DNA from 2 places in the Gracilibacillus sp. Marseille-QA3620 genome. Region 2 is predicted to be linked to the other one. Evidence: predicted binding sites of a transcription regulator. Region 2 holds the regulator's gene; the other holds the start of a gene.

Region 1 (16,130 bases), 1.0 Mb from region 2:
TGTATCGTTTCCCTTTTGAAGCTTTTCTGAAATCTCACATAAGGACGTTTCTACCTTCTCTATTCTTTTCTCTAACATCTCTAATTTGTTTTCTGCTTTGTTGAAGCTCACCCTTGGCTCAACTGCTTGCGGCAAGCGGTCCGCTCTCTCCCTTGCGTAAGAATAGTTCCCAACATAGGTAACCAATTGCTGATTACTTAACCAATACGTTTTCGGAAATAACTTATTGAGTAAGTAACGATCATGGCTGACTGCAAGGATTGTTCCCTCGAATTCAGCGAGTGCATCCTCGAGCACTTCTCTTGAATCAATATCTAAATGGTTGGTCGGTTCATCGAGGATGAGAAAATTGATATCCTGATACATCAATTCGGCAAGCCTTAGACGCATTCGTTCACCGCCGCTTAATTGCGTGATTTTTTGAAAGACCTTTGGTCCATAGAAGAGGAAGCGTGCCAGGATATGCCTGGCCTCCCCTTCCGTTACACTAACCTCGCGGCGAAAGCGCTCGAGGATGGTCAAGTCCTTCTCATCCCTGAATAAATGTTGGGACAGATAACCAATCTTCAAGTTGCTTCCGCATTTCACAACTCCTTGGTCCGCTTTTTCCTCTCCAAGTATCATTTTCAGAATGGTTGATTTCCCTGTTCCATTTGCTCCAACGATGGCTGCCTTTTCTCCATATTGTAGGTGGAGATTAACATCATGGAACAGTTTATTACCGTCAAATTGCTTCGAGACAGCTGATAGCTGAATAACGTCCTTCCCGCTTCTGTCTGCCATATCAAGTTCAAGGCCAATCTTACGCTTTTCCAGGACAGGCTTCTTCAACTTCTCCATGCGCTCTAGGGCACGCTCCATATTCGTTGCCCGCCTGTGAAGAGCCGCACTTGGCGGGTTTGCCTGGTTCGCCCACTCCCGCAGGCGCTTGATGGCCTCCTTCATCTTCTTGATCTTCCGCTGCTGTTCCTTATACTCAGCAAATTCAATGAACAGACGCTTTTCCTTTTCTTCTGCGAAGGCCGTATAATTCCCGGCATACACATGCACTTCTGAACCATCCATATCCATGATTTTGCTAACTGTCTTATCCAGAAAGAATCGGTCATGGGATACAATTACGACTGTTCCCGCATAAGAAAGTAAATAATGCTCCAGCCATTCCACCGCCAGAATGTCTAAATGATTTGTCGGTTCATCAAGGAGCAGCAAATTCGGATTTTGCAGGAGCAATAATCCAAGACCAACCTTGGTCTGCTCCCCTCCGCTCAATGCGCCAAATTCCTTCTTCAATAAAGGCTCGAGCCCAAGCCCTGTTGCCACTTTCATCACACGGCTGTCGAGCTCATAGCCACCGGCTTCTTCAAATTGCTCCTGAAGGTCTCCATACTGCTTCAGAAGACGCTCCGCCATAATTTCGTCCTGCTCGGTGGACAGCCTTCCCTCTAATTCGCTCAATTGCCTTTTCCATTGCAGTTCTTTCGCAAAGGCAGAGAGCAAACACTCATACACAACTTCATCCTTCGCTGCGGACTGGATTTGTGCTAACAATCCGGCAGAGGTGCCCTTTTTCATGTGAATAGCTCCCGTGTCCAGATTCTCCTGCCCTGCCAATAGCTTCAGAATCGTTGATTTGCCGCAGCCATTTGGCCCGACAATCCCGATTCTTTCCCCCTCTTTGATTTCAAAGGTTACGTTCTCAAATATATAGGTTCCTCCATAGCTTTTTCCGATATCACGTACACTGCATAGTATCATTTGTATGAACTCCTTTTTCATGTCCATACCCTTTAATAAAAAAAGCCATGGAAAAGTCATTATAAGACTTCCCATGGCTTCTAGCTTTGTTATTCCGCTGGGTATAGAGACTTATAATCGTACTGTTTTCATATGAAATTCGGTAAAATTGGGCAGACTTCCCCCTTGGCGAATTTCAGCATGAAAAATGGCACGAATCAATGACAGGTCTTCCAGCCATTGCAAACATACCTTAACAGAACGATTCATCTCTACACCTCCTTTAATCATTGGTCTTCTTATTATAAGTTAAATATTCAGACAAAGCAAACAGAACTAGAAGTCAGCCTGCCATTCCGTGAGCGGCCAATATCTCATATTTACCTTCCCAACAACCTCATCGACCGGAACAAAGCCGAAATGGCGGCTGTCATAGCTCTTATCGCGATTGTCCCCAAGAACAAAAAGCATCCCTTCAGGCACCTTATCCACACCCATCAAGGACTTCAGCGTGAATGAACCTGTTTGAGAAGATCCAGTTCCTAAATCAGCCTCATCCCTTATGTACAATTCCTCTATATACTGCTCGTTAATATAGAGAAATCCATTTCTGTATGTGATCTCATCTCCCGGCAAGCCGATTACCCGCTTCACATAATCCTCCCGCTTATTCTTATGAAAGACGATAATATCAAAATGTTCTATATCCCTTTCATCAAATCCAGCCTTGGTGACAATTAAGCGGTTTCCCTCCTCCAAGGTCGGGGTCATCGATTTGCCCTCCACTCGGTAATTGGAGTACAAATGATTCTGCACCTGCACAAGCAGGACAATTCCACAGACAAATCCAATGCACCAATAAAGCAGTCCCTTCCTCCTTGGAGACATCGTGCCCCCTCCGTTCCTTTAGGAATGTTCCTTCTGTCCCGTCTTATTCAATCGAATCTCCACCTGTTTGCCGACTATCCAAAGAATAAAGATAATCACACCCATAATGACAGATTTAATCGGCTCTCGAATGAGCGACATGATATCGTGGCCGATATAGCTGATGGTAAAGATCATAACCATCTTCCCGCCAAAGACTGCAATCATATATTGTTTTGGGCTGATGTCCGACAAGCCGCTGACGATATTGACGATTGCTGACGGAGTGAAAGGAAAGCACAGAAGGATGAATAAAGGCCCAAACCCATGCCGATCTATCCAGCTCATCGCCTTTTGGACGGCTGGATGCCTGTGCACAAAGGAGGTTGTCCGCTTCCGGCCGTACATTCTCGCCAAATAAAAGACGACCATCGCACCTGCCACCGCGCCTGTCCAAGATAATAAAAACCCTATCCAAAGGCCGAATGCATTAGCATTAGCCGTAACGAATACAAATAAAGGAAGAAACGGTAAGAATGCTTCTAAAAAGGGCAATAATAAGCCTGGTATCGGCCCTAAATTCCGGTAATCGCTTATTAATTCCGCAAGCCGTTCCATTGTTAGCCATTCGGTCAACCAGCTTAAATCCATAAAATCTCCTCACCAATCAATGACTGCTGTCAGTCAGTTCATAATAGGTAATTTCATTTCCGCTCATTGGATTAGACGAACTCATTACCTTCATACTTATTATATCAGATAGTACTATATATCATCTTTCGGCAGAAATTAAACTTGTCAAAAATCACTGGACCTATTATCCTATATACAAACATATGTTCGTATTAATACATTTGAAAGGACGCGATTCCAAATGACCCGCATCCCCACCGAAGATCGAAATATAATGGAAAAGGCTATTTATTTGCCGATGGTGCTTACAATTCTCACGAGAGATTTGAAAGCCGTTGAGGCGGCACCATTCAAACTAAAACAGCCTTACGTTCTTTTAATTGAGGAAACAATGAAGCAGGTTCAGCATGAGTTAAAAGCTGTGAGCCGCTATATGAGGACCCATCAGCTAAAGGTCGAAGAATCAAAAAGGGATGAATCCTTCACATTATTTCTCTTTCTATATAAAGGGTATGAGGAATATCATAATTACTTTAACCCGCGTATTCGCAATAAAGTTCAGGAATTATTAGAGTACTATTTCATTAAGCAATGGCAGGGAAAGAAGGATGCTTAATGTTTATCAAAACCATTGCGGGAGGATTCAGATAAGGCTCCCTTCAAATGAAACGCCGAATGTCCATCATTCACCTGCATGTAATTATACAAATAGTTAGTCTGCCTGACGGTCTCCTCCATTTTTTGATGAAGCTTTGACTTCAATAATGCAGTCCGAAGCATCTGATTCTCGATGATACTGTAGGAAACCGGAATCAGAACGGACTGCTTGTTCCGGAAGTTAATCTGCGTTTTGGCAGGTGCGATGCGGATTCTCGAAACAATATGTTCATAGGATAGCCAAACGCACGTATCCCTATGAGGAGAAGTCGTCGGAAAAAAGAACAGGCCATTTGCCGGGTCGAGAGCAATTGGAACCTTATGCGAGATATTCAGGAGCTCCTTCGTCCCTTCACACCTGCCATCGAAACTTGATCCAAAATACTTGCAGCTTGTTTTAACGACATCAAGCGGCTTTTGCGGAACAAGGAATTCTTCATCGAATTCGATGATTTTTGAATACGTTTTATAGCCATATTCCACTGGGATCACAGCAAACGTGTAAGGACTTATTTCATACTCTTCCTTTTGATTTATGAAGCGTTCTTCCATGACTTCCTCCTTATTCAAGACAAATTTACTACCTTAGTAACAATATACCATACCATATAGTAAATAAGTCATATTTTGTCAAAAAAATCCAAATATTAGTTTATGCTAGATTAAAAACAAAATAATTATCAGAATTATTAAAACATTCAGTTGTTTTTTCTCCCCAACTGCTATATAATAAAAAAAAGCAACGGGGGGATTCATATGAATCACGAAAAAGCAAATACAGATATTGTCAACGCTGATGTGACTGCTGCCCAGGGACTAACTGAAGAAGTATTAGTGGATATGATGATTTACGAAGCCCAATTAACCCATGCAAAGCGAAAACTTAAGGACCAGATTGATCTGGCCTTAGACAAAAAGGATAAAGAGTTATTCCTTCAATTATCCTCTGAACTGATTGAATTAGAGAAGAACTTCGGGAATTAATAAATGGACCAATAAAAACGCCTCTTCCACTGCAGGAGGCGTTTTTATTATGACGTATTACAAATAAAGGCCAACATCGAAGGCTGTCTGCATAAATGCAGACAGCCTTCGAATAACTAGTGAATCTTTCTTCGATGCTCTAAATGAATACCAATATGCCAACCCCTAGCATGACCACTGAGATCAAGAGCCATATGCTCCTTCCATAAAAGGCAAGGAGAAGAAAGGAACCCGTTTCCTCTTGAATCGAATATCCTTTATCTTAATGATGATTCTTCTCATATTGTTTGACAAGCTGGATTCTCTCAAGCATCGATGGATGACTGTTGCGGAACAGTTTGACAAGATATGGCGGATTCATTTGACTTAAGCCGCTTTCCGAAAGCTTCTGGAATGAGGTAATAGCTGCTTCCGGATTATCCGTCATCTTAAGAGCATATTCATCTGCCCTCGTTTCCTGTACACGTGATACATAATTGGTGATTGGGTTTGCGGCAAACAAGAGAATTGAGGTAATCAACAGAAAGAGCGGCAAGGAGGCAATCTCCTGCTTCGACTCAAGTTGATAAAGATCTCCCCGCTTTCGAATAGCCCGCTTCATCCACTTATCGGTGAGCCAGAGTCCCACAAGTGTTAAAAGCAAATATCCTGCAATACCAATATATATATGCTTTTCGACGTAATGGGCCATTTCATGAGCCATTATGAAGAGAATTTCATCATCGTCTAGGCTGTTAAGGGTCGTATCCCAAAGCACTATACGTGAATTAGATCCTACACCGGTCACATAAGCATTCAGTGCATTGGTCTTCTCGGACATATTCACCTCGTAGACATGGTCAGCCGGGATATCCGCCTTATCCGCGAGTGCTAGGATCTTTTCCTCAAGCTCCTTGTTTTGCAATGGATAAAAGTCATTGTACAAAGGATCAATCACAACCGGCTGGATGAACATGACAAAAACCGTAAATGGAATCGAAAGCAGCCAGCCAAACAGCCACCATCGTTTGGGGCTTTTACGGATGAGCCAGTACAAAACCATCACCACAACAGCGGTCATTGCATAATCAACCCAGAATTCAATCAGGTTATCCTTCATCCATGAGGAAAATGCTTGTGTAGATATCCCATAAGACAAGGAAATCTTATAGCGTACATAAGATAGCGGCAAAAAGACAACAAACAGCAATAAGGAAAGCCAAAAAACATAAGCGCCCGTCTGCACAAATTGTCTCTTCCATGACATCCTTCCCCATCTGTCCAGCCTCTTAGAAAGACCCGTTACAAGCACAATTCCATAGAACAGCCATTCCAAAGGCGTACTGATGAAAAAGAAGAAGTTCCTGATTTTCGAATAAGCCTCGCTATCCTCTAGTGTTTCGCCATCCATAAAAGTCTTAGGGTCGACACTTGTACCATTTAAGGCATCAGGTATGCTTGTATCGGCACCATGGAACAGATAGATATAGATGGAGAACACATACAGAAGAAATAAGCCAACTGCGGCCATAAACCACTTTTTCTTCAATCGTTATTCTCCCCCTTCCTGAATTTTCATCTATATATATGTCCATATACAGACAAGTTAGAACCTAGCATAGTTTGACCATGTGAAGCCTTTTATATAGGCAATCGGCGATTTACCTAAACGATCTTTTCCACTCACCTTAAATCCTACTAAAGCCTCTTGTATTTCTCATATTAATCTACTAGACTCTTATCGTGCTAAAGAATTTTATCGTTTTTTGTCATAATACGATAAGTCTAAGAATTAGCAACATGTATTCTAGGGGGAAATCAGCTTAATGAAAAAGATATTGCCAGTCTTGCTATCCATGATTCTATTTCTAGCCGCATTAACCGCTATTCGCATTCCAGACGCAGAAGCAGCAACGGCAAAAACACTCTACGTGAAAGCCAAAACAAGCTTGAAAGCATCCGCGAAGAGCAACTCATCTACATTACTTACACTATCTACGGGTAAAGCCCTTTCAATTGATACGGGTACACTGAAGAACGGTTACTACAAAACAAAAGCTTCCGGCAAAACCGGATGGGTACTGAAAAGCAAGGTCAGTCAATCTGCTCATTCCTTGAGCAAGCAAAAAATCTACAAAACAACAAGCACCAAGAGTACAGTATTGAAAACCTTAAATGCTAAAACAAACGTCACGATTGTGGGTAAGAGTGGCGAACGTTACAAGGTGAAATCCGGTTCTACTGTCGGATGGGTTGTTTCCTCCAAATTCAAAATTGGATCCTACACACCAACGTTTGAAGAGCAGGTTGTGAAGCTCGTGAACAAAGAACGAGCAGCTGCCGGATTAAAAGCATTGAAGAGCTCCTCGAAACTGAATAATGTTGCAGAAACGAAATCCAAGGATATGCGTGATAAAGGCTACTTCTCTCATACAAGCCCTACCTATGGAACGCCTTTTAATATGCTCAAAAAGTTTGGCATTTCTTATACAGCAGCCGGTGAGAATATCGCCGCCGGACAGACGACTCCAGCAGCTGTCGTTAAATCATGGATGAACAGCTCTGGCCATAAAGCTAATATCCTTTCAAAGAAATATACACATATCGGTGTAGGTTATGTCTCTGGCGGTGATTACCGCCACTACTGGACACAGCTATTCATCGCTCAATAAATTTTGAAACCTCCAGCCAAGTCTTGGCTGGAGGTTTCTTCTACATATACAAGGAAAGACCCGCTAAGACAGCGATTGAACCAAGCACGACCACAATCACGTTGGCCCCAAGCAAGGCGATGATAACAGCAGATAAACCGCCAACAAGCCCTGCCCAAATATTCTCTTGAATATAGAGGACGCCGGGAAAAATCAAAGCGCCAAGCGTAGCATAAGGAATATTTTCGAGTACACGCATCCAAAACGGTGGTAAAGCCCCCTCCTTCATAAGCCAGAAAGGAAGCATACGCGGAAGATACGTAGCCAGCCCCATCCCAACAATCAATAGAAAAATGGATATACTCATGCTTCCTTACTCCTCCTTTTGCTCCCATAAAGCCATTCGACTCCGACCGATGCCAATAAGGCGGAAGCAATCAAGGACCAGCCTGTTGAAAGAAGATCAAAAGAACTGAGCAGAAAATTCAATCCCGCCCCGCTTAAAGCCAAGGACAAAACCTTGCGGCTCTTCGATAACGGCGGAATAAGCAAGGCAATAAACATAGCATACAAGGCAATTCCCATACTCTCTTTCAATACATCCGGCAGGCTTGCTCCAAACAAGTATCCGAGCAGTGTGCTCAATGCCCAGCTTCCATAGGCGATTCCGCCCAGTCCAAACATAAACCCTGCTGTAATCTTGCCCGACCTTAAAGAGGCAACAGAGAAGGTCTCATCTGTAATACCAAAGGCATAAATGAGTTTCTTCCATGACGGATCCTTTGCTGCTCTTGCCTGAATGGAAGCTGACATAAGAAAATGCCTGCTATTGAGGATGAAGGTCGCCAAAATAATCTCAGCAATTCCGATTCCAAGTGACAATAAATTCAATGCTATGTATTGTGCAGCCCCAGCATATACAATAAGACTCATCGATAAAGTCTCTGCAAGGGTCAGACCGGTTGATTTGGACAGCAGACCGAAAGTGACCGCAACCGGAAAATAACCGATAGCGATACTCATTCCGGCCTTTAGGCCGCTCATAAAGTCAGATGACCTCATATAGCCTGCCTGTACTTCTTCCATTCCCCTATACCCCCTATCCTTCATCTAAGTTGGCTATACGGCAAAATGCCTGGCCCGAGGCCAGACATTTATTCGCAAGCTTCTATTATCCCAGCAGGGACCGGTCTGATATATTTGAATCGCGTTTTAATTTCTGGAACTCAGCCAGGAGCTTCTCAACCGTAAGCGTTTTCTTCACGACGCTATCTGCCTCATAAATAATTTCTCCGCCATCCATCATGATCAGCCGGCTTCCAAGGTCAAGAGCCTGCTGCATATTATGCGTGACCATCAAAGTCGTCAGTTTATGCCTTTGAACAAGCTGCTTTGTGAGCTCTGTAATCAAGGCAGCCCTGGATGGATCAAGCGCCGCTGTATGCTCATCAAGAAGGAGAATATCCGGTTCTGTGAAAGTTGCCATCAATAATGACAGCGCCTGTCTCTCTCCACCTGAGAGAAGACCGACTTTAGCAGACAATCGATTTTCCAGCCCGAGATGAAGCTCGGCCAGCTTTTCCTTAAAGAATGCTCTTCTCTTATTGGTTACGCCGAACCCAAAACCGACTCTTTTGGTACGGGCATAAGCAATAGCTAGATTCTCCTCAATCGTCATATGAGGAGCCGTTCCGGCCAGCGGGTCCTGAAAGACTCGGCCGATTTTGCGTGCCCGCTTATGCTCTCCCATGCCGGTCACATCATCCCCATTAATGTAGACCGTACCGAAATCAGGAATTAATTTACCCGATATCAAATTCATTAAGGTCGATTTCCCGGCACCATTACTGCCGATGACCGTCACGAAATCTCCTTCATTTAGGTAGAGATTAGCATTCTTCAAGGCAATCTTCTCATCTGGAGAACCTTCGTTAAATACTTTATTGATCTGGTTTAGTTGCAGCAAGCTGCTCGCCTCCCTTTCCAGTTGTTCCCGCTTGGATGCCCATGGCAGCAGCCTGTTTCAATCGGCTTCGTTTCTGGCGGTATTTCTTATACGAGTCAACCCATTTAGGAATTAGAAGCGCTACAATGACCATAATAGCGGTAATCAGCTTCATATCACCTGCTTCGAGGAATTCAACCTTCAAAGCAAACGCCACCACAAGACGATACACAATTGCCCCTCCGATAACAGCCAACGTAGCTCTCACAACCGATTTAGCGCCGAAGATGGCCTCCCCAATGATAACGGAGGCAAGGCCTATTACAATCATGCCAATCCCCATCCCGACATCAGCAAAACCATTATACTGGGCGATAAATGCGCCTGATAAAGCAACAAGACCATTTGCGAGACCAAGTCCAATCATCTTTGTCCAATCCGTATGAACAGAGAAGCTTCTGACCATTTGTTCATTATCTCCGGTTCCGCGAATGGCAAGGCCTATTTCCGTTCTCAAGAAAGCGTCCAGCAGAATCTTAATTATGAGAACAAAGACAGCCATCGGCAAGAGAATGGACCAAGTGGAGGGAATGAATCCTGATAGACTGATGGCATTAAGGAATGAGCTCATCCCTTCATCTATGCCTAGTGACTCAAACCACGAACGAAAGACGGTAAATACCTTTTCTTCTGATGATAAAGGGACATTCGGCTTGCCTAGAATCCGTAAATTAATCGAATACAAGGCAATCATCATTAAAATCCCTGATAATAACGGATTAATTCTTCCTTTTGTATGAAGCAATCCTGTTGTCATTCCAGCCATGAATCCGGCAATCATCGCCATACCGGTTGCCAAAAATGGATTTATCCCATTGCTGATTGCGACGGCAGCGACCGCTGCCCCTGTTACAAAACTTCCATCAACCGTAAGATCAGGAAAATCTAATATCCTGAAAGATAAGTAGACCCCTAGAGCCATTAAACTATAGATAATGCCGGCCTCAACCGACCCAAAAACAGATGCAAACACATTCCTCTTCCTCTCTGCTTGGATTCCAGGCTTCCATTCATTCTATTGGCGGCTATTCAATATATTCCGCTTCTTCCTTAATACTGTCGACATCGACTCCCATTTTTTCAGCTGCCTTCTTATTGATTACCAGCTTAAGATCTCCCGGTACCTCCACAGGGATATCCTTCACTTCTTTATCATCCTTTAGAATTTGCACAGCCTGTTCTCCTGCTTGGTAGCCGATATCATAGTAGCTGAACCCATAGGCTGCAAATCCGCCTCTTTCTACAGAATCAAGCTCACCGACAAAGAGAGGAATTTTTTCCGCTTCTGCAACAGAAATAACTGATTCCAGCGCAGAGACAACCGTATTATCTGTCACAATCATAATGGCATCCACTTTTCCTGCCAACGATTCAGCTGCCTGCTTCACCTCGGCAGATGTAGCAACAGATACTTTCTGCAAGGTCAGACCATTCTTCCCAGCCTCTTCTTCCGCCTGCTTCACCTGTACCTCTGAGTTTTGCTCACCAGAGTTATAGACGGTGCCGACTTTTTTATATCCCATATCCGCCATTAGCTTGACTGTATTCGGAATCGCATCTGGATGAGAATCTGTTGTACCTGTTACATTCTTATCAGGCGCCTCGAAATCTTTCACAAGCTCCGCACCGACAGGGTCTGTCACAGAGGTAAACACGACCGGAATATCCGTTGTGGCATTTGCGGCAGAAAGTGCGCTAGGGGTAGCGTTGGCAAAAATTAAATCCACTCCATCTCCCGCAAAATTAGTCGCAATCGTCTGGTTGTTTGTCGCATCACCTTGAGCATTCTGTTCATCGAACTTCACCTCGACACCAGCATCCTCAATCGCCTTCTTAAATCCTTTAGTCGCCTCATCCAACGATGGATGCTCTACATATTGTGAAATACCTACCTTAAATGTTTTACTATCTCCAGATGATGTGTCATCTGATCCACAAGCTGTCAGGATCATTGAGATTGCCATTGCTGCGGTAAGTCCTAACCATCTTTTCTTCATTCCTGTATCCCCTCTCTTTTTGTCTATTTTTGTCGCTTTTTCGCTTTTGTGCGTTTATGCGTTTGTGATTTTGTTTGCTAAATTATAGCCTGATAGGACCATAATTGCAAATAATATTTAGAATTATCAGCAAATTTAACCAAACAAAAAACCCGCAGTTTTGCGGGTTTGAATTCAGGATTGTTGAAGAACGGCATTTTTTAGTGCCCTTCTCAAAATCTTTCCTGTTGTATTCTTTGGAAGCTCTTCCATGAAATCAATTGATTTTGGCACCTTATATTTCGCCAATCGTTCTTTACAATAATCAATTACCTCTTCTTCGGTCAAAGAGGGCTTTTTCGGAACGACGAAGCAGCGAATGACCTCACCTAAATTGGGGTCTGGTGCACCAATAACCGCAACCTCAGCAATGTCAGGATGGGCAAAAAGCACTTCCTCCACTTCCCTCGGATAAACATTAAATCCGCCGACAATGACCATATCTTTTTTGCGGTCAACAATATAGAAGTACCCCTCATCATCCATACGGGCAAGATCTCCTGTATAAAGCCAGCCATCCTTGATTGCAGCAGCTGTTTCCTCCGGTAGCTTATAGTAGCCCTTCATGACATTCGGCCCCTTAACGATTAACTCTCCTACCTGCCCAGCCGGCACTTCCTCACCAAGCTCATTGACGACTTTATTTTCGACATGAATAATGGCCTTTCCAATAGAGCCCGGCTTTCTCGGCCGGTCAATCGGATTAAAGCAAGTAACCGGAGAAGCCTCTGACAAGCCATATCCTTCAGACACGATGACATTGAACTTTTCTTCGAAATTCTTTAACAGGGCAACCGGCATGGCCGAACCGCCGGAAATACAGAAACGCAATGAACGAAAGTCTTCTGTATTGCCTTCAGGGTATTGAAGCAAATAATTGAACATCGTCGGCACACCCGCAAACAGGGTAATTTCATATTTCTTCGCCGCGTGAAAGACATCCTTTGGACTGAATTTAGGAATGATGACAAGCGTCCCCCCATTCAGTAAAGGTGCATTTAAAGAGACAGTCAAACAAAACACATGGAACATGGGCAATACGGTGATCACGCGATCATTCTCATTAATACCTAAATAATCCGCCACATCCCGTGCATTGCTGTATAAGTTTCTATAAGAAAGCATTGCGCCCTTCGGCTTCCCCGTTGTCCCGGAGGTATACAGGATAATGGCCGTATCCTCGTCCTCAGTCTTCGGCTCTATGAATGTACCGCTTCCTAAGGCAAATATCTTTGTAAACGATTTCATTTTTCCGCTGATTAAGAGGTCTTCCGGTATTGGACGTTCTACTGCCTCGGATGGACAAATGATATAGTGTTCGATACTAGGCAGCATCCGGTCCATCTTCTCAAACATTGGAATGAGGAGATCGAGCGTGATAACTGCCTTTACGTCTCCATTCTTCAATATGTAAGAAATCTCATCTGGGGTATACGTTGGATTTACCGGGATGGCGGTCGCCCCTAATCTGAATAAACCATATAATCCAATGATGAAATGAGGTGAGTTTCCTAATAGCAATGCCACATTATCCCCTTGTTTGATGCCAAGGCTTTGCAACCCGTCAGCAAACTGTGTCACTGCATGGTCAAATTCTGCATAGCTTGTTTCATGGTTCATAAAAATAAATGCTGGTTTTGACGTAAACTTGGCTGCCGTTTCATGAAGTTGAGTTGATAAATTCATCGTTCTCCCTCCCTGTTTGCGAGATGTATATTTTACTAAAATATTCAAAATACATCCAATTTTTATTATAGAAAAAGAAATCACCCTATGCAACCATTAAGAATATTTACATGCTAAAACAGGAATTACGAAGCAAAATCCAGCATTTTTCATCCTGTAAATATTCTCAAATTCATAATGTCAAAATAATAGATATAGAATATCGCTAAATTGTTTAATAGGTTTTATCTTAAAAAAAGAAGGGTGTCTATAGACTAGCCCCTTCTTCCTATGACTGATGCCCCCAAGCGTAATGACAAGTGCACTGGCACCTGCAAGCAGCCAACCCTTCTTCTTCAACATCCAATCCCTCCTTATCGAATTCAACTAAAGTATAAATGGACATTGTAAAAGGATGATGACTCACTTGTTAAATAATGTAAAAGACAGGTAAATACCTCATCAATAGATATGAATCATTATCTGGAAATCTTTGTTCGTTGTACGAAATAATTTTTTTCTGTTATAGTTAGAAAACAAATTAAAGAGATTAATACACATCTTGTAAAATATTCAGATAATTCAAACAACTAGAAAGGTGCTCTGACAAATGGATCAAAAACTTCCTATATCAGCTTACCTAATCATCGGGCTGATGCTATTTTCCTTATTTTTCGGCGGAGGAAACCTAATCTTTCCCGCCTATCTCGGACAATTATCCGGCACACATGTATGGATAGCCGTTGCTGGTTTCCTCGTTACAGGAGTGGGTCTTCCATTATTGGCCATCATAGCAATTGGCATCTCTGGCGTCGATAATGTACAGCCCCTTGCGGCAAGGGTTCACCCTATTTACGGCGTTATTTATACAGTATTGCTCTACTTAACAATCGGACCGTTCTTTGCACTACCAAGAACAGGTACTGTATCTTATGAAATTGGAATTGCCCCCTTTATTGGCGGTGACAATCAAACCATTAAACTATTGATTTATACGATTCTCTTTTTCGGTATTTCCTTATGGCTTTCATTGAATCCATCCAAAATCGTCGAACGAATCGGCAAAATCCTATCTCCATTAATGTTGCTTTTCATCGCGTTTATTATCATTATGTCTTTCGTAAACCCGCTCGGCGCACAAACAACGCCGCAAGAAGGCTATGATACGGCAGCCTTTGTAAATGGATTCCTGCAAGGATACAATACACTGGATGCGCTCGGAGCACTAGCATTCGGCATTCTTATTATCAATGCCGTGAAATTATATGGGCAGAAATCAAAGAAAGCAATCTTCACATCTGTTCTTAAATCAGGGATTATCGGCGTTAGTTTATTAGCACTCGTCTATATCTTCGTTGCCTATATTGGTTCCACTTCGGTAACGGCACTTGGACTTGCTGATAACGGAGCTCCTATCCTTTCAGGAGCCTCCAAACACTATATGGGACAGCTTGGTCAAATCATGCTTGCCTTCATCATTATCATTGCTTGTTTGACAACTAGCGTTGGTCTCACATCAGCCTGTGCCGCTTATTTCTATAAACTAGTGCCTAAGTTCAGCTATAAAACATATGCGATTGTCTTTACCATATTCTCGGTATCCGTTGCTAATGTGGGGTTATCGAATTTAATTACCTTCTCCACACCGGTATTATTGTTCTTGTATCCAATCACGATTGTGCTCATCTTGCTCGTGCTCGCTGATTCTATCTTCAAGGGGCGCCGCGTAGTCTATGTATGCACAATGATTTCTACACTCATAATGAGCTTCGTGGAAGGTATTCACGGGTTCGGCATTTCCTTAGGAGGGCTGGACCAAATCCTCTCCAGCTATGTGCCGCTCTATAATGTATCCATGGGCTGGCTCACATTTGCACTAATCGGCTTCATTTCCGGCTGCATCATCGCAAGAATGACAGCTGAAAATCCAGCTGAAGGAACAGAAATCTCCCTTACCGGGGAAACAGAAATGTAAATAAAACACAGGAAAAGCTGATCTAAAAGCGCTGCACAAAGCAGGCTTCGGATCAGCTTTTTTTTTGGCGTTCATTCTTCTGGAAAGAATATGATTAAATGCAACTGGTAAAACCGATTATTATTGTGCTTTGAAGAAGGAAAAGCCATCCTTGTTAGAAAATCACATCCGTTAGCATAACATCCATTCATATATACATTTTTCCTTTTCCCCTCGCTGATACATATCGTTGTGTTCTGGGACATCAATGATTTCTAATAGATTAGCTCCGACATATTCACAGGTTTTTCTTGAGGCGATGTTATCTGGATTGCAGGTAATAATCAGTTTCTCCATTTTATGAGCAGTCGCCACTTCCCTTAAAAGCAATGCAGCTTTTGCAGCATAGTGATTACCTCTATATTTCTCATTAACTGCATATCCAATATGACCACCATAATATAAATTTTCATTGTATCCAATTCTAATATCTATTTTTCCAATAGGTTCGGATGAACCACTTAAAGAAATATTGAAATGATACGCTGGAACCCATTTTTTATCCTTGTTTCCTGGTACTGTTTTTATGAGATGCAAATCAATTTCATCCCCTTTGATAATATAAAAGTCCAAAAATTTAAATTCCAATATGCTCCCCCTATACTTCACTATTTTTTTATTAATAGGATAATTCCCTCACCTTCTTACACTAACCTGTCCCTTTTTTACAATAAGGACTTCTACAGAAAAGGACTTTAATCCTTCTTGGCTCAACAGCCCAATTAGTTCATTAAAAAAGTTCCTTTCTTGGCGGTAGATGATGCTTCTAATAATTTTTTCCTCTATCGATTTTCTCCTAACCAGAATGCCTTAATCTTCGTTTTCTCCTCTATTAATGTTGTATCTTCAAAAATTAAAAAATAAGTGTTGCATACTAGTATACAACTAAGTTAAAATAATTT
Region 2 (16,130 bases):
CTGTAATGGCGAGTGATAAATAAATCAAATTGCTTACACCAGATGCCGTATCAACCTTCTTCATCGTTCCAATAATTAACCCAATGGCCAGGAAAGGAATCGAGCCAAATAAAATCCACAAGCTCGCACTTACCCATTCCCAAATGGATAAGGAAATAGAATTAAATAATCCCCCCACAAGAAAGATTAAGACAATCGAAAAGAATTGAATCATTAATTGACTAACCATTTTAGCAAGATAATACGTGAACGGAGATAATGGTGTCACTTTCAAGAGAAGCGACCAGCCATGGTTTCGCTCCTCCACTAGACGGATGCCAAGATTCATGATAGCCGTTCCCATAACACTGAACGCAGCCATTGACATCAAAAAGTGAGCCTTATAGAGATTGTCATCAGCGCCATCTTGTGCAAATATTTTCGTAAAGACAAAATAAAAAGCGATTGGCATCATCAGTGACCAAAATACATAATAAGGATTACGAAATATTCTAATTGTCTCCGTGCGGGATTGCATGATGAACATGTTCATTGGCTATGTTCCTCCTTTTGGGAGGTCAGCAATTCAAAGGCTTCCTCCAACTTTGCTTGCTCGATCGTGATATTTTGAATCCGCATGTCTGTTTGAAGTAACCGTCTCAATACGTCATCTGTATCATTTGACTCGATAAATACTCGATTATGCTTGATGTTTACGTCGGAAATGACTTGGTCTTCCTGAAGAACATCCAGGAGAATGGTATCATTCATATCAAATGATAGTGATTTTTTGGTGAGATTGGCTTTCATAGTTTGAGGGGATCCATCTGCAATGATTTTCCCATTGGCGAATAAAAGGATACGACTCGCGACTTCATCCGCTTCCGGTAAGTAATGCGTGGTGAAAATGATTGTCTTCCCGATTTCTTTCAAATGACTAATGGTTTCCCAAAAGTGTTTCCTCGATGTTAAGTCCATCCCGGCAGTTGGCTCATCCAAGAAGAGCACATCCGGATTCCCTGCCAAGGCCAAAGCAAAGCTTAACCGTCTCTTTTGTCCGCCTGACAACTTATTGGCCATCTGATTAAGCACTTTAGAATCCAATGCCGTAATCGCTACTAACTCTTCATAGCTGAGAGGATTTTGATAATAACTTCGGAATAATTCCAGAATCTCATGTACTTTTAGCGCATCAATCATACTTACTTCTTGGAGCATGACACCGATACGGTCACGGGTTCTCTTATCCGCAGCGGTGTGCTGGAATATTTCAATCTTGCCGCTGGATGCTTGCATTAACCCAAGCATCATCATGATCGTCGTTGTTTTTCCAGCTCCATTCGGACCTAGAATCGCCACTGTTTCCCCTTCTTCAATTGAAAATGATACCCCATCCACGGCCTTTCTTCCTTTGAACTCCTTACTCACTTGCTGAAAAGAAACAACACATGCCATTATCTATTCCCCTCCATTTAGTCCTAAGCATTTCATACTTTGATTGTATCTGAGACTTCATTGATTTATGCAGTATGGACTGTCATAAAACATAATGACAATTGTCATGAAAATGACCAGAGATGATTGGAGGAATCAGATTAAAAATGAATCTTCTCCATTGCACCAATAAAACTCATATACACTCAGAATGACAGAAAACCATATTATGTAACTTATAATTTACATATAGTAATATATAGGTTACCTAAAAAAAGGGGACCATTATGGGAAATTTAGTAAAATACTCACATAAAAGCCGGATTAACTCAAGCTAAACTAGCGGAAGCTGCAGGCATAACGCCACATTAGTTGAACTCTTTTAGGGGGATGAGGAGGCTACTGTATGAAGAATATACTGGATGAACGGCTGATCTTAAAGAACCCACAAAACACATCAGAATTGTCTATATCATTCAAACCATCGGGATTATAGGTATTCTCAGGCTTCCTTTTCCAGGATGTAATGGAAGGAATGCGCGCCAACCCACCTTGGCTATTGTTCATGACAACAACCATTGTATTTGCCTATTTATCGATGAATGTAAATGTGGAAAATGAAAAAACGGTTAAAAAATCCCGCCAAATCATTTCGCATCAGCTTGATTGTCCTTGCTCGAATTGTATTAGTAGCCGCATACTACGTTTCCATCACACCTAATTTTGGATTGCAGGATGGTGTCCTAATAGGAGCCATCTTGTTTATTAGCGGGTTTATCCCCTCGTTCTATGTTTATGCTTAAGAGCAAGGATAATGGATGAATTTGAGGATGAATAAAAAAGAAGAGGCGGGGACATAAGTATTCCAGCCAAATGATAAACCCGAATGATTAGACGATAAAGGAATAAATCTATCGTCTAATCATTCGGGTCTTTATTTGTTGTTTTCTATGCATTCGTTGATTGTTGCTTTCTTTGACTAGTGAAATGGAGCGAAATGCACTCGACTCCTGCGGGAAGTAGAGGAAAGGCTGAGACCCCGCAGGCGTAAGTGCCGAGGAGGCTCAAGCCTTCCTCCCCGCGGAAAACGAGTGCATTTTGCGGAATGAAACGATTGTATATTTCCAACTGCTGTTGAATAGGAAGAATAAGTTACAATCACTCATTTTTGAAAATCATTTATTCCATTTAGTCCGAAACTCTTTTTTTATTCTCTTACAATGAGGCAAACTCCTCAATCAATTCCCGATACTGTTTCATCGCGTTATTAATTGGCTCAGGCGAGGTCAAATCAACCCCTGCCTTCTTCAAGAGATCAAGCGGATATTCGGAGCTTCCGCTCTTTAAGAATTCCAGATAGGAGGCTTGAACCTCTTTGTTGCCCTTCAGCAATTCCCCTGCCAAATGAATGGCGGAGACAAATCCAGTCGCATATTTGTACACATAGAATGGACGGTAGAAATGAGGAATTCGTGACCAGCCGTATGCTGTTTCTTCCTCTTCTTCTACGACATCACCGCTGTAGGCATTCGATAATTGGCCGTAAATTTGATTGAAGGATTCCTTATTAAGTGGTTCGCCTTGCTCCGCCTTCTCATGCGTGATTTTCTCAAACTCACTAAACATAACCTGCGTGAAGAAGGTTCCGTTGAACTGGTCAATAAAGTAATTCAATAAGTATTTCCGTTTCTTCGGATCCGTCGTTTCTTTTAATAAGTAATGAATTAACAGCACCTCATTTACCGTTGAGGCCACCTCTGCCACAAAGATGGAATAGCCGGCTGAGATTCTTGGCTGATAGGTCGAGGAATAATAGCTGTGCATCGCATGGCCCATCTCATGAACGAGCGTGAACTGGCTGTCAATATCATCATGATGATTCAACAGGATGAACGGGTGCACCCCATAAACGCCAAGATTATAGGCACCAGAGCGCTTCCCTGGCGTTTCCCTGACATCGACATAGCGTTTGTCACGGAAGCTGCTGAGGATGCTTAAATACTCCTCACCAAGCGGATGAAGTGCCTTTAGCATGGTCTCGTAGGCTTCGTGATAGCTGATATCCTGCTTCACACCTTCTACAAGATCGACACTCAAATCATATGGCTTCAATTGTTCAAGACCGAGGAGTTCCTTGCGAATCTCATTATAACGGTGCTTCGCATCTAAATTCTTTCTTGTCGTTTCAATCAAATTCTCATATACCTCAACCGGCACCTTATCAGCAAACAATGCCTTCTCAAGTGCCGATGAGTAGTTTCGAATCTTTGTCCGCACAACATTGTTCTTAATATTGGCTGATAAGGTAGAAGCAATCACGTTCGCATATTGTAGGTACGGCTTGTAATAGGCTTTATAGGCCTCTTTCCGTACATTTCGGTCAGTGTCCTCAATCAGCTTTGAGTACATCCCCCTCGTGAGCTCGACCATATCGCCATTGCCGTCAGATACCTCGCCGAACTGAATGTCCGCATTATTGAACATTTGAAAGGTCGTATTCGGAGCAGAGAAGGTTTCCCCTAATTTCGATAAGAGCTCCTCCTGTTCCTTATTCAAGGTGTGATTCTTATAACGGAACGCATCCCATAAGTCCTTCTCGAAGTACTGGAGTCCCTCCTGTTCCTTAATATACGTGCGCAACGTCTCTTCATCCAAGCTTAATAAGTACGGCATGAAGAATGCGCCGGCCTCGCTTAACTTCACGCTAAGCGTACGTGCTTTCGCCAGTAAATTTTGCGCCAATGATTCTCGTGTATCCAAATCACCAAGCAGCATCGCATACACGTATATATTCGTGAAGATGGCATCTGTCTCTTCATTCTTGGTCAAATAATCAAGCAAGTCCTTGCCATTCTGTATTGCCCCATTATAGGCAGCAATTTCCCCGACAAGTCCCTCTACCTGCTGATAATCCCTCTCCCAGTCGTCTATGCTGGAGTATAGGTCAGTCAAATCCCATTTCTCATGGTCTGGTACTTCATTGCGATCTTTATACTGTTTCATATGGCTGCCTCCTGTTCATTTGTCCATTGTTTATGTATATACATAAATAGGCCCGTATTAGCACTGGTCCCTTATCTCTCTAGTTTACCAATAAAGAGCAGAAAACTTACTATACTTGCTTGAAAGATACGATAAGATTTCAATCCATCAGGGAGTTCCTCATCCCTTATTCTTCTACCGGCCGTTCAGATTGCCTAATCGAGTAGAGGGGAAATTCACTTGAATTTCCGCCCCTCTCCCACCACCGTACGTACGGACCCGTATACGGCGGTTCAATAGCTTGAGTGAATGAGCTGGTATTTCACAGATATGTCTTCATATCCGTGACGTGCCAGCTCTTTATCTGTTAAGGACCGATGAAGGACGTAACTCTTGGAGATACACCAATAACTCTTCCGAGTGTTCGACCATTCATAAGCCTTTTGCTTTTCGATACCCAATTGAATCAGATTTTTCCTTCTTGTTCGTGGATATTTCCATTGTTTCCAGATATATTGTCTGATTCTTCGCTTCAACCATCCATTCAATTCATTCATAAACCCTTTCATTTCGCTAATACCATAGTAGTTTAGCCAACCAGTCATAAGCTGACGGATTTCCTTTAGAATGATTTCAAGGCTTCTTCCCCGGTTACGCTTTGTGATTTTCTTCAGCTTTGCTTTTACCGATACTTTCACCTTATTATGAGGACGAATTTTGACCCCCGTTTTTGTCGTAAGCAGACAGAATCCCAGAAACTTTCGTTTCAACGGACTGCCTACGGCACTTTTTTCACGATTAACGGTGAGCTTTAATGTCCCTTCAAGATAGTCAATGGCCTTGTTCATCACTCGTTGCGCTGCACGTCGGCTCTTCACGTAGATGTTACAGTCATCCGCGTAACGCACAAACTTGTGTCCGCGCTTCTCTAAAAGCTGGTCAAATTCATTAAGATAGATATTACTGAGTAATGGGGATAGGTTTCCACCTTGCGGTGTTCCTTTCTCCGATCGCTCAACCAGCCCATTTGTCATGATGCCACTCTGAAGGTATAAACGAATCAGTCGTAGGACACGCTTATCCGTTACCTTTCTCTCGATAAAGTACATAAGTTTGTCATGATTCACCGTGTCAAAATAAGCTTTCATATCAATGTCTACTACGTATCTATACCCTTCTTTGTAGTACGTCTGTGCTCTTCTAATGGCATCATGAGCACTACGTTTTGGACGAAACCCAAAGCTATTATCCGAAAAGGTCGGTTCAAATAATGGTTGTAAGACTTGATTGATAGCTTGTTGAAGCATTCGGTCGATGACGGTTGGAATACCTAGTTTACGCTTTCCTCCATTAGATTTCGGGATTTCTACCCGTAAGACGGGAGAAGGTTTATATGTTCCATCTCGGAGTTGCGCTAGTAATTCCTCCCGATGTTCCTTCAAGTACGGAAGTAACTGTTCGCATGTCATGCCATCGACTCCAGCCACTCCTTTATTTCTGACAACTTGAAGGTAAGCAAGATTGAGATTATCCCTTGATAGGATTCTCTCAAACAGATTTACACCATTTTGATTGTTCTGTTCACCATGAAAAGTGCTACGCACTTCGTCATACCCTTCATGTTCCACATTATCTCTCTGACGATAGCCAGATTGTCCTGTTTTCTGCGATTGTCGCACTTTCCACACCTCCTAAAATGCTCAAAATTACTATTGTTCCGTCCTTCGTATCCTTGTCAGATGGGATACTACTATGACTTCGGCTGACTTCTTGTGATTCATCGAGATGTCACCACTTCGATTGTGCTGGCTCGTTCTCATTCAACTCACACTGCACCCTCACAAGACCTCCCCTGGTAAGAGCGAAAACTTTCCTCCCATGTAACTGCTAGATTTACTGGATAGGTTTCGGGCAGTATTGGACTTCGTCTTGTCTTGCAGACTCATCCGACCTAAGCCAGCCTTGTATCTAGTTTCTGTTCGTCAGTTCAGGAGTTTGCGTCCAGCTTCCTTCAGCCACTACCTCACGATAGCCACCTTGCTTTTCGCTAACAGTTCCTACTGCCAAGCCTGTAGTGGACTTGCACCACCAAGTTTTCGCCCATGCAGGGCGCACAAGAAAAAGCCGTCCTGTGGGCTTATACCACGCTGGACGGCTTTTCATCGTGCTTATTTCAACATGTCTTTTACGATGGAAACCACATTGGATGGTGTGAAACCGAATTTCTCCATCAATAGATCTCCTGGTGCAGATGCACCGAAGCGGTCCATCGTAAGTACGCGGCCTTCATCGCCAGTGTAACGTTCCCAGCCGAAGGAAGTGCCAAGCTCGATTGCCAAGCGTTTCTTAACGGATTTAGGAAGGACAGATTCCTTGTATTCCGCAGATTGCTCTTCGAAGCGGTCGAAGGACGGGATGCTGACAACAGATACATCAATACCTTCACCAGCCAATACGCCTTGGGCTTGAACAGCAAGGCCAACCTCAGAACCGGATGCAAGAAGGATTGCATCTGCTTGGTCTTTCTTAGCAGGAGATACGACATAGGCACCCTTTTGAACGCCCTCTTCTGCCAATTTAGCAGACAATGGCAATGTCATGAGGTTTTGGCGGGATAGAACAAGCGCCGTTGGTTTATTCTTGCTAGTAAGCGCCGCTTTCCAAGCCGCTGCCACTTCATTGCTGTCAGCTGGACGGATCAAGGAAACATTCGGCATTGCGCGCAAGGCCGCAAGATGCTCGATTGGCTCATGTGTCGGACCATCTTCCCCTACTGCGATACTATCATGTGTGAACACATAAGTAACAGGCAGGTTCATAAGCGCAGCCAAACGGATAGCTGGACGCAGGTAGTCAGAGAAGACAAAGAATGTACCGCCGTACACATGGAGTCCTCCATGAAGCGCCATACCATTCAACGCAGCACCCATTCCAAATTCACGTACACCAAACCAAATGTTGCGTCCATCATAAGCTCCTGGAAGGAAATCCTTCTCGCCATTCAGCATCGTTTTGTTTGAACCAGCCAAGTCAGCGGAACCTCCGAATAAGGATGGTACATTTTTCGCAATGGCGTTCAGCACTTCGCCGCCGGAATTACGTGTTGCAACAGCCTTGCCTGCTTCATAAACGGGAATGTCTTTATCCCAGCCTTCTGGAAGCTCACCATTGATAGCTGTTTCAAGCTGAGCAGCAAGCTCTGGATACTCTTCCTTATAGCTTGCGAATAATTGGTTCCATTCCTCTTCTTTCTTAGCGCCTGTTTCAATAACTGTATCTTTGAATGTCTCATATACTTCTTCAGGTACATAGAAGTCTTCTTCGAATGTCCATTTATAGTATTCTTTCGTCAGCTTCATTTCATCTTCGCCAAGCGGAGCGCCATGAACGGCAGATTTACCGGATTTATTCGGTGCTCCATAACCAATGACTGTTTTGACTTCAATCATAGTTGGACGATCAAGATCTGTTTTTGCCTCTTCCAGCGCTTTGGCAATCTCACTCAAATCATTGCCGTCTTCTACACGGATATATTGCCAGCCATACGCCTTAAAGCGGTCCGCTACGCTTTCAGAGAAGCTCATGCTCAATTCCCCATCAAGGGAGATGTCATTTGAATCATATAGAACGACTAAACGGCCAAGCTTCAAGTGTGCAGCCAATGAAGCTGCTTCTGCAGATACGCCTTCCATTAAGTCGCCATCTCCACAGATGCTGTATGTATAATGGTCGACTACTTCATAGTTCTCTTTGTTGTAAGTTGCGGCTAAATGACGTTCAGCCATTGCCATCCCAACAGCCATTGCAATCCCTTGCCCTAGTGGACCAGTCGTTGCTTCAACCCCGCGAGTGTGGCCATATTCCGGGTGGCCAGGTGTTTTAGAATCCCATTGACGGAAATTCTTGATTTCTTCCATATCAAGTCCATATCCGGATAAGTGAAGAAGACTGTATAAAAGCATGGATCCGTGCCCTGCAGATAACACAAAACGGTCACGGTTGAACCATTCTGGATTATTTGGATTATGGTTCATGAAACGAGTCCATAATGTGTAGGCCATAGGCGCAGCGCCCATCGGCATCCCTGGGTGACCAGAATTGGCTTTTTCGATTGCATCAATTGAAAGTGTACGAATAGCTGTAATCGCTAATTGATCCTTTTCAGTAAACATAGTCAGTCTACATCCTTTCCGATTAACATACTTCAGTCTTACTATAAATGAAACAAAGTTATATTGACAACATTATTTACCCAATTCTACAGAATTGACAAAAATTTCAACGAAGAGTGGAAGCTCCTACTATCTCTTACCCATTAATGAAGTCTTTTATTGCGGATTTGCTTAACCTTTTCCGGTGTCACGTCATTTCCTTCTGGGTCAATGATGGTTACTCCCTCAATTGTCTTTCTCATGGAAGCACGGAAAGCCTCTAAATATTCAGCGCGCAGCAAGGATTGTTCCTTCGCTTCCTCTGTTGTAAGGCTGCCTTCCTTCGCCTTCTTGGATAATTCATTAATTCGATTAATTTTGCTTTTTGGCAGCATGTATATTGCTCCTTTTCCTAAAAAATCAATTACTGACATCGTATAGAAAAACCGACACTATTTCAAGAAGTATCTATTATACATGCTTTTGTTTTTCGGCATGCTCCGCATAGCGGCGATGAACCGTTGCTTTTGAGACCTCATAGCCTCTGCGATTTAAATTCTCCGTAATCTCGGCAAATGTCAGCCCTTTGATTCTTAGGGCGATAATCTCTTGGATTGGGACCTCTGAACGCTCCCTGCCGCCGCCGACATGCTGATTCGACAAATTCTTGGCAGGGTTGTAGCCATTCTCTATAGCCCGCTTCATCCCCCTGCGAATCTTGCTGTTTTGCAGCTTGCGCTGATATTCCTCAACAATGCTGATGATCTGCAGGAGCATGGCATCTGTTTCAGACACTTCAAGCTCACCGTTATGTGTCACGGTATATAGCTTAATGCCCTCCTTATAGATGCAGTGCATCAAGGCAATCTTCGCGTTCCCCCGGCCTAGCCGTGTTTCATCCTGAATAAGAAGCCCTTCTATTTCTTTATTGCGCATTTGCTCGAGCAGGACCAGGATTCCCTCCCTCTCCAAGTCATAGCCGCTCGCCTGCTCCTTCTCAATCGTGACGACCTCAAAGCCTTTCATTGCGGCAAGCTGGGTTAATTCCTGCTCCTGTCTATCAAGAGAGGTCTCCTGTGTGCTCTTTTCTGTACTGACCCTGCAGTAAATTCCAACCTTCATTTCTCTCACCATTCTCTATAATTTCTTCCTGAGATATGCATGGAAGGCCGGAACGAATGCCCCGGCCTTCACTAGTCTCATTATAGCGTTTATTCTTTATTTGAGTCTGCCAAATGCAGGATATCCGCATTCTTTTCAATCGGAAGGATAATCGTTTGGCCTTCTTTAATGTGGGTAGTTTGAAGTTCATTAGCCTCTCGAACCCATTTGACAAATTCCGTCGTAGACATATTCGCATCCTCGTACTGCTCTGCCATAGCCCATAACGTATCTCCGCTCTCAACCGTCACTTTCATATATTGATCATCGCTCTTTTCAAAATTCGTGACAGTCGCCAATAAAATCAAAAGAAAAAGTCCAACCGTAAAAATGATGGTATATGAGTAAGAAGACCAAACGTGTTTCATATGTAAAAATCCCTCCACAAAATAAGAATATATGTTCGCCTTTCGTAAATTCAGTATAAACCGAACAAATGTTTCGTGTCAACAAGAAAAATCGAACTTATGTTTGTACTAGTGTTCCCCTCATGATATAATAACGACAAAGATCAGATAAAGAGGTGCGGGAGATGACAACAAAACTATCAAAGCGACAGCAAGATATTTTACTATACATTAAAGAAGAAGTTCGGACGAAGGGGTATCCGCCTTCCGTAAGGGAGATTGGGGAAGCAGTCGGACTTGCCTCAAGCTCAACCGTTCACGGACACTTAGCTCGGCTGGAAAGCAAGGGACTCATTCGACGTGACCCAACGAAACCGCGTGCCATTGAGATTCTTGATATGGATCCGCATGATCATATTCCAAAAGCAAACTCCGTTAGTGTTCCTCTTATTGGTAAGGTTACAGCAGGACAGCCTATCACCGCGATCGAGAACATTGAGGAGTACTTCCCACTACCTGAGCATATGGCACCGGCAGATGAGAACGTGTTCATGCTTGAAATCATGGGAGACAGTATGATTGAAGCCGGCATCCTTGACGGCGACTATGTGATCGTCCGCCAGCAGCATACAGCCAACAACGGCGAGATTGTCGTCGCTATGACAGAGGATGACGAGGCAACCGTTAAACGTTTCTTTAAGGAAGAGAATCATTTCCGCTTACAGCCGGAGAACTCTATGCTAGACCCCATTATCCTTCAAAATGTCAGCATTTTAGGAAAAGTCATCGGCCTATACAGAAATATTCACTAATCAAGAGCCAGCCTATTAAACGGCTGGTTTTTTCCTTCAGTTGCTAGATTCTTAGTAGACTATATGAATGTTTACTAGAGTTTATGCAGCATAACCGCACAAAAAAATGCTTGAGATAAGCTCAAGCAATGTGCTTCTTCCTATTCTATTTTCCTAGTGAAAAACCCTCGAACAGCCTTCCGCCATACGGTTCAAGTATACTGGCTGCTGCCCTTTCAATCGGTTTCGTGTCATCCGTTTTATAGAAATAATCAAAAGCTTCCATAAAACCATCCGCCAATTCTTTATCATACTGGGACAAAGAGCGAATCATCCATTTAGATGAGCCCGTCCATTGCCTATTTGTCCTAAGCACAAACTCGCTCAATCGTTCAGCCAGACTCCCAGCGATAAAGATGCGTTCCCCTCGATTTTGACTTCCTATTAAATCATCCAATAGATCTGTGATAAAATACCGCTTGTATGTAATCGTATCCTGTGTCCACACCTCTGGGCCATTCATTAGCAATGCCTTTGCCTCTTCCTGAATCTTCATCAACGCTCCCATATCCTTCAACACCGTTCCCTCAGCTATCATTCGCGGCAAGGAAGCCCTTCCGTCCCGGCAATCACGCTCGAAATAAATCTGATAAGAGGTCAAATTATGGACAAATACCTCAATGGGCCAGCCAAAATCGATGAATGACTCACGATAGGAGTGCTGGAGACGGTCATCAAAAACGATGATATCCAAATCCGATGTCTCTGTCACTTCCCCGCGAGCTGCGCTGCCGGACAGGATTGCTCCGTGACAATCCGGGAAATATTTCTCGATAATCCTCATAGAAGCGCTTAACGGGTCCAGTCGTTTATTCATTTCTTTCTCCCTCCGCCTCTAGCATCGTACTCCTCTCGCAAAATGGAATACAGCTTCAAGTCATGATGTTTTCCCTTAGCGAACAACCCTTTCCGAATAATGCCTTCATAGCTCATCCCAGCTTTCTGCATCACCCGCTCAGAGCCTGCATTTTCTGTAGAGCATCGAGCCTGGATACGCACTAAATCCATTTCCTCAAATCCAAACTCAATCACTTTTTTTGCTGCCTCTGTCGTGATGCCTTTTCCCCAGTAATCACGTGATAGGACATAGCCAATCTCCCCCACTCGGTTACGAATGTCCCATGAGATGAAATCGATTGTCCCAATCAGCTTGCCGTTCTCTTTCCATTCCATTCCCCATGGAGCGAGTTCCTTATTCTCATATTTCCCTAAGGAAAACTCCATAAATTCTCGGGTATCTTTCAATGATTGATGCGTGTTCCACGTCACGTATTTCGTGACCTTAGGGTCAGAGCCATACTCAAACACATCTTGCGCGTCGTCCTTCGTCAGCTTTCTCAATAACAGCCGTTCCGTTTCTAAAGCAGGAAATGAACCGAACACATCCTCCACCTTCACTGCCCACACCTCACCCTCTTTTCTCTCATTATAAAATATTTTTGAAAAAACCGAAAAAAGCAGCACCCACAAAATTCATGGAATGCTGCTTTTTGTTTATCCCGCATTTACGGACCGTAAAACTCCCACTAACCTGCAGGATCATCGAGATGCTTTCGTGAGAGGTCAACTGTCCATAAAAGCCCAATTGGCTCAACTAACCATCCACGGGGGAAAAACACTCACGGATGGTCGTTTCACTTTATCTAAAGTTTCTGCCCCGATAATGATGCCTTTGCAGCAGCCTGTCATCATAACAGGATTGGCAAATATTATAGGGGTACTCACCAGGCAGTGACTTGCCGCATGATCGGCATTTCTTCTGATATTTCTTCACATCTGTCCGGAGCTTTGAGTGAGCACGTGTACTGATTTCTTCCCGGATCCGCTCCCAATAATAGGCCTCCGTTTTCCGTCCCAGCCGGTAAAGGAACAATAAATGAAGGCCGATGGATTTATAGGAAAGCTCCAATTCATCCAGTGTATCCTGCTTCATAATGGGCTCTGGCAGGTCTGAGTTATGAATGACGGCCTTCATGTTGGCCATCCATTGCCGCACCAATGCTGGTTCATTGCTTGAGAACGGAAGATGCAGGAATCCGTATAAATCACTTGGCGAGAACCGTCGTTCAATATCGGTGTTTCGGATATGCTCATACAACTCCCGTTCCTGAGTCAGCGGCGCCTTCTTCGTCCCATGTGGATTTTTGAATTCTCCCCATAGGTAGAAGAAATGCTCAAGGGAAGAATGATAGCGGGCAAACCGGTCAAACACCTGCTGGGTCGGGGCAATCGTGAAGGTATTGATCGACTTATCCTCATCCTCTAAAAGTCTTGTCATGACGTCAATTTGCGAGGTAAAGGCAACCAAACCGACGTTGTAGAGACCCTTCCTGCCGGCACGTCCAGCTAGCTGCTTTACTTCCTGGGAGGTGAGCATCCTTCTTCTCGTTCCGTCAAATTTCTCGTTTTCAAGGAAGACGACACGGCGGATTGGCAGGTTTAATCCCATTCCGATGGCATCCGTTGAAACGATGACCTTTGATTCCTTATCAATGAATCGCTTCATCTGCTTAGCCCTTGTCTCAGGGGGCATGCTTCCGTAGATGATGCTGACCTTATGACCGTCCCTTTCCAGTCGGGAGGCTGTCTGGAGCACCTTCGCGCGTGAGAAGACAATCAAGGCATCCCCTTGCTTCACATGAGACAGCTTAAACGGTTTTTCCTCCACCTTAAGAGGGACATTCCGGTGATATTCATGCAGCTCCACATCATTTCCCTCAAGCATGTTCAATAGCATCTTTTTCGCGCTATGGCTTCCAATGATATGGACCTCCCTCGCATGAGCCTTTTGAATGGCACGGTACCAGGAGAAACCACGGTCTTTATCGGCAATCATCTGCGCCTCATCTATGACCATCACGTCATAATAATCCTTCTCATGGAACATCTCGACTGTGCAGGAGAAGTGAGTCGCATCCTCCATATGCTTCTCCTCTTCCCCAGTCTTCAGGGCACAGGAAATACCCTCGCTTCTTAACGCCTCATAGACCTCGAGCGCGAGAAGCCTCAATGGAGCCAAATAAATACCAGTAGGTGCGGCCTTCATCTGTTTCAATGCCTGATATGTCTTGCCGGTATTCGTTTCTCCGATATGAAGCACATACCGCGTATTTTGATAAATGGAGGTCCGGTATTCCTTGCCGAAGATGTCCTCCAGCTGTCGGTTCTTTTCCTCCTCCAGCCTTCTTTGCTCCGCAAGCTCTTCGGCCCGTTTGCGCTCTCGGTTTTCCGCCTGCTCGTGATACAGCCGGTAATGGGTCTCATACTGAAAGGGAATCGCCGCCGCTTCCAGCAGCTCATTTACCTGCTCCTGTTCGAGTTCCTCCTGGAATTCCCATTCTAACTCCTCAATCCTACCGCCAATCAGCTGCCATATAAGATGGCGGCTGATTTTCTCACCGCTTAGCAGCTCGTACTGTTCCTTCAATTCATCTGGCAGACTGTTTTGAATAGCTGGAATGATTCTCTCATAGGTCAGCCTTCCAATGAATGCCTCCAGTTCAAAATCCTCAAGCACCCATTCACCGTCGCTTCGCTGAATATCCAGGTGAAAAAGATCAGCGAGCGTCTTTGCCCCATGAAGATTTGCCTTTGGAATCCCCTCCAGCTCAAACGCTAAATGCTTTGCCACATCCGCTCGCAGGAAGATGTATAATTTCATCCGTGCCTGCATTAAACTATCCAGCATACTATCCTTTAAGATGCGGGTCTCGAAGTATTCCTTCTGCTTCTTCACCTTCACATCCTCATATAATTCATCCCATAAATGCGGGGATTGTTTAAAATAATCAACGACCCAATTATGCAGATCAAATGTACGGTAGCCATCAAGCTCCTGTTCAATCAGCTTATTGATGCCTTTTTTGGATAAGCCGTCTGCTGACAAACCACGGCTCTCCAAAAATCGGAGCTTCTCATACCGGTTCATGCGCTGGACAGTCTTGCTCTTCCAGGCCAATCGCCAAATTTGCTCAAAGCGGCCGCCGGTATAACGCATATACTCATCGAACGTAGGCTTTTCATCCGTTTGTTCGAAATAAAGATATAGATCATTCAGTACATCATTCTTTGCTTTTTCTACGGCAGCGATGTACCCTTTTTCCAAAATATCCACCATTCAGTACTCCCATCAACATATTACTTCTTCTATATAGGTATCATTATATACAGAAGTCACAGGAAAAATCGAAATTTGTTTTTGTTTACATAATATTTTTACGGTTTGGAATGGAAGCTCAAAAGATACTTCGATTCCAAACCGTACTGCTTCATTTCGTTAACCCAAGAAATGCGACGATAGAATTGAAGGTAGTTGACAGATTATATAGCTAGCTATATAATTCCGAAAGATGCTTTTATAAGTGAGGTGCTATAATGAAGAATTCCCAAAAAGAGCCTATTGTTCTTACACATGTGAAAATGATTGAGCATCTTGTGAAACGAATTGGAGATGAACATCTAAAGCAGATTGGCTTAACGAAAAGTCAGGCAGATGTCATTATATTACTTGCGCATGAATCAGATAAAGTGTTCCGGCAGCGTGATATTGAGCGTGCCTTGAATTATTCGAATCCGACTGTAACAGGCTTATTAAACCGGCTGGAGCAAAAGAATTTTATCGTCCGTCACATCGACCCAGACGATTCGAGAGCTCGCATTATTTCATTAACTGGCGCTGCACTAGATGTTCTTGATGCTATTTATCAAAGTATTCATCAAACAGAGCAAATGCTTTTAGAGGGATTTTCGGATGAAGAGATTGATCTATTAAAGCCTTTCATGAGTAGGATGGCCGCAAATGCATTACGTCATATGTGATGCATTTATTTTTCCGCACTTATATAGCAAGCTATATGTTATACAAGGAGTTTAGTTATGAAGCAAAAGTATTTAAAGAATTCTGGTTTAATCGCATTGATTACCATACTATCCATGATACCGCCATTATCGACTGACTTATATATGCCAGCGTTGCCTGAAATGACGGCATACTTTAAGACATCCTCTACATTAATGAGTTCTACCATGACGATCTTTTTTATTTTCATGGCAATCGGCATTTTAATTCTAGGTCCAATGAGTGATAAATATGGCCGAAAACCGATCTTGATTGCAAGTATTTCTATTTCTTTGATATTTAGTGGCCTGTGTGCAATTTCTCCAACCATCACCTTCTTAATTATTGCGCGTGCAGCTTCAGCGGTAGGTGCAGGCGGTATGGTAGC

What was found. Region 2 encodes LexA, which represses DNA repair genes until DNA is damaged. Its sites were predicted from a motif close to CGAACATATGTTCG; they were not measured.
Region 1: the regulator LexA is predicted to act here: its motif matches at 3,434-3,447, upstream of ACY8DX_RS05025 (YhjD family protein).

Annotation. Positions count from the first base shown of each region.
Region 1 is NZ_CM143102.1:976,952-993,081, reverse strand. It holds gene abc-f (ribosomal protection-like ABC-F family protein) at 1-1,758, opposite strand, end outside; gene ACY8DX_RS05040 (RAxF-45 family protein) at 1,870-2,007, opposite strand; gene lepB (signal peptidase I) at 2,074-2,625, opposite strand; gene ACY8DX_RS05030 (TVP38/TMEM64 family protein) at 2,644-3,255, opposite strand; gene ACY8DX_RS05025 (YhjD family protein) at 3,479-3,853, shown strand; gene ACY8DX_RS05020 (competence protein ComK) at 3,850-4,446, opposite strand; gene ACY8DX_RS05015 (IDEAL domain-containing protein) at 4,651-4,878, shown strand; gene ACY8DX_RS05010 (M48 family metallopeptidase) at 5,141-6,406, opposite strand; gene ACY8DX_RS05005 (CAP domain-containing protein) at 7,020-7,529, shown strand; gene ACY8DX_RS05000 (AzlD domain-containing protein) at 7,570-7,875, opposite strand; gene ACY8DX_RS04995 (AzlC family ABC transporter permease) at 7,872-8,594, opposite strand; gene ACY8DX_RS04990 (ABC transporter ATP-binding protein) at 8,680-9,474, opposite strand; gene ACY8DX_RS04985 (ABC transporter permease) at 9,449-10,486, opposite strand; gene ACY8DX_RS04980 (ABC transporter substrate-binding protein) at 10,539-11,510, opposite strand; gene ACY8DX_RS04975 (fatty acid--CoA ligase family protein) at 11,685-13,235, opposite strand; gene ACY8DX_RS04970 (hypothetical protein) at 13,416-13,577, opposite strand; gene brnQ (branched-chain amino acid transport system II carrier protein) at 13,825-15,189, shown strand; gene ACY8DX_RS04960 (GNAT family N-acetyltransferase) at 15,361-15,816, opposite strand.
Region 2 is NZ_CM143102.1:1,979,148-1,995,277, reverse strand. It holds gene ACY8DX_RS10125 (ABC transporter permease) at 1-532, opposite strand, end outside; gene ACY8DX_RS10120 (ABC transporter ATP-binding protein) at 529-1,434, opposite strand; gene ACY8DX_RS10115 (hypothetical protein) at 2,031-2,216, shown strand; gene pepF (oligoendopeptidase F) at 2,629-4,416, opposite strand; gene ltrA (group II intron reverse transcriptase/maturase) at 4,689-6,074, opposite strand; gene tkt (transketolase) at 6,564-8,567, opposite strand; gene ACY8DX_RS10095 (DUF896 domain-containing protein) at 8,711-8,941, opposite strand; gene ACY8DX_RS10090 (YneB family resolvase-like protein) at 9,018-9,668, opposite strand; gene yneA (cell division suppressor protein YneA) at 9,758-10,075, opposite strand; gene lexA (transcriptional repressor LexA) at 10,240-10,866, shown strand; gene ACY8DX_RS10075 (nucleotidyltransferase domain-containing protein) at 11,012-11,722, opposite strand; gene ACY8DX_RS10070 (GNAT family N-acetyltransferase) at 11,719-12,303, opposite strand; gene ACY8DX_RS10065 (DEAD/DEAH box helicase) at 12,545-15,022, opposite strand; gene ACY8DX_RS10060 (MarR family winged helix-turn-helix transcriptional regulator) at 15,280-15,723, shown strand; gene ACY8DX_RS10055 (MFS transporter) at 15,781-16,130, shown strand, end outside.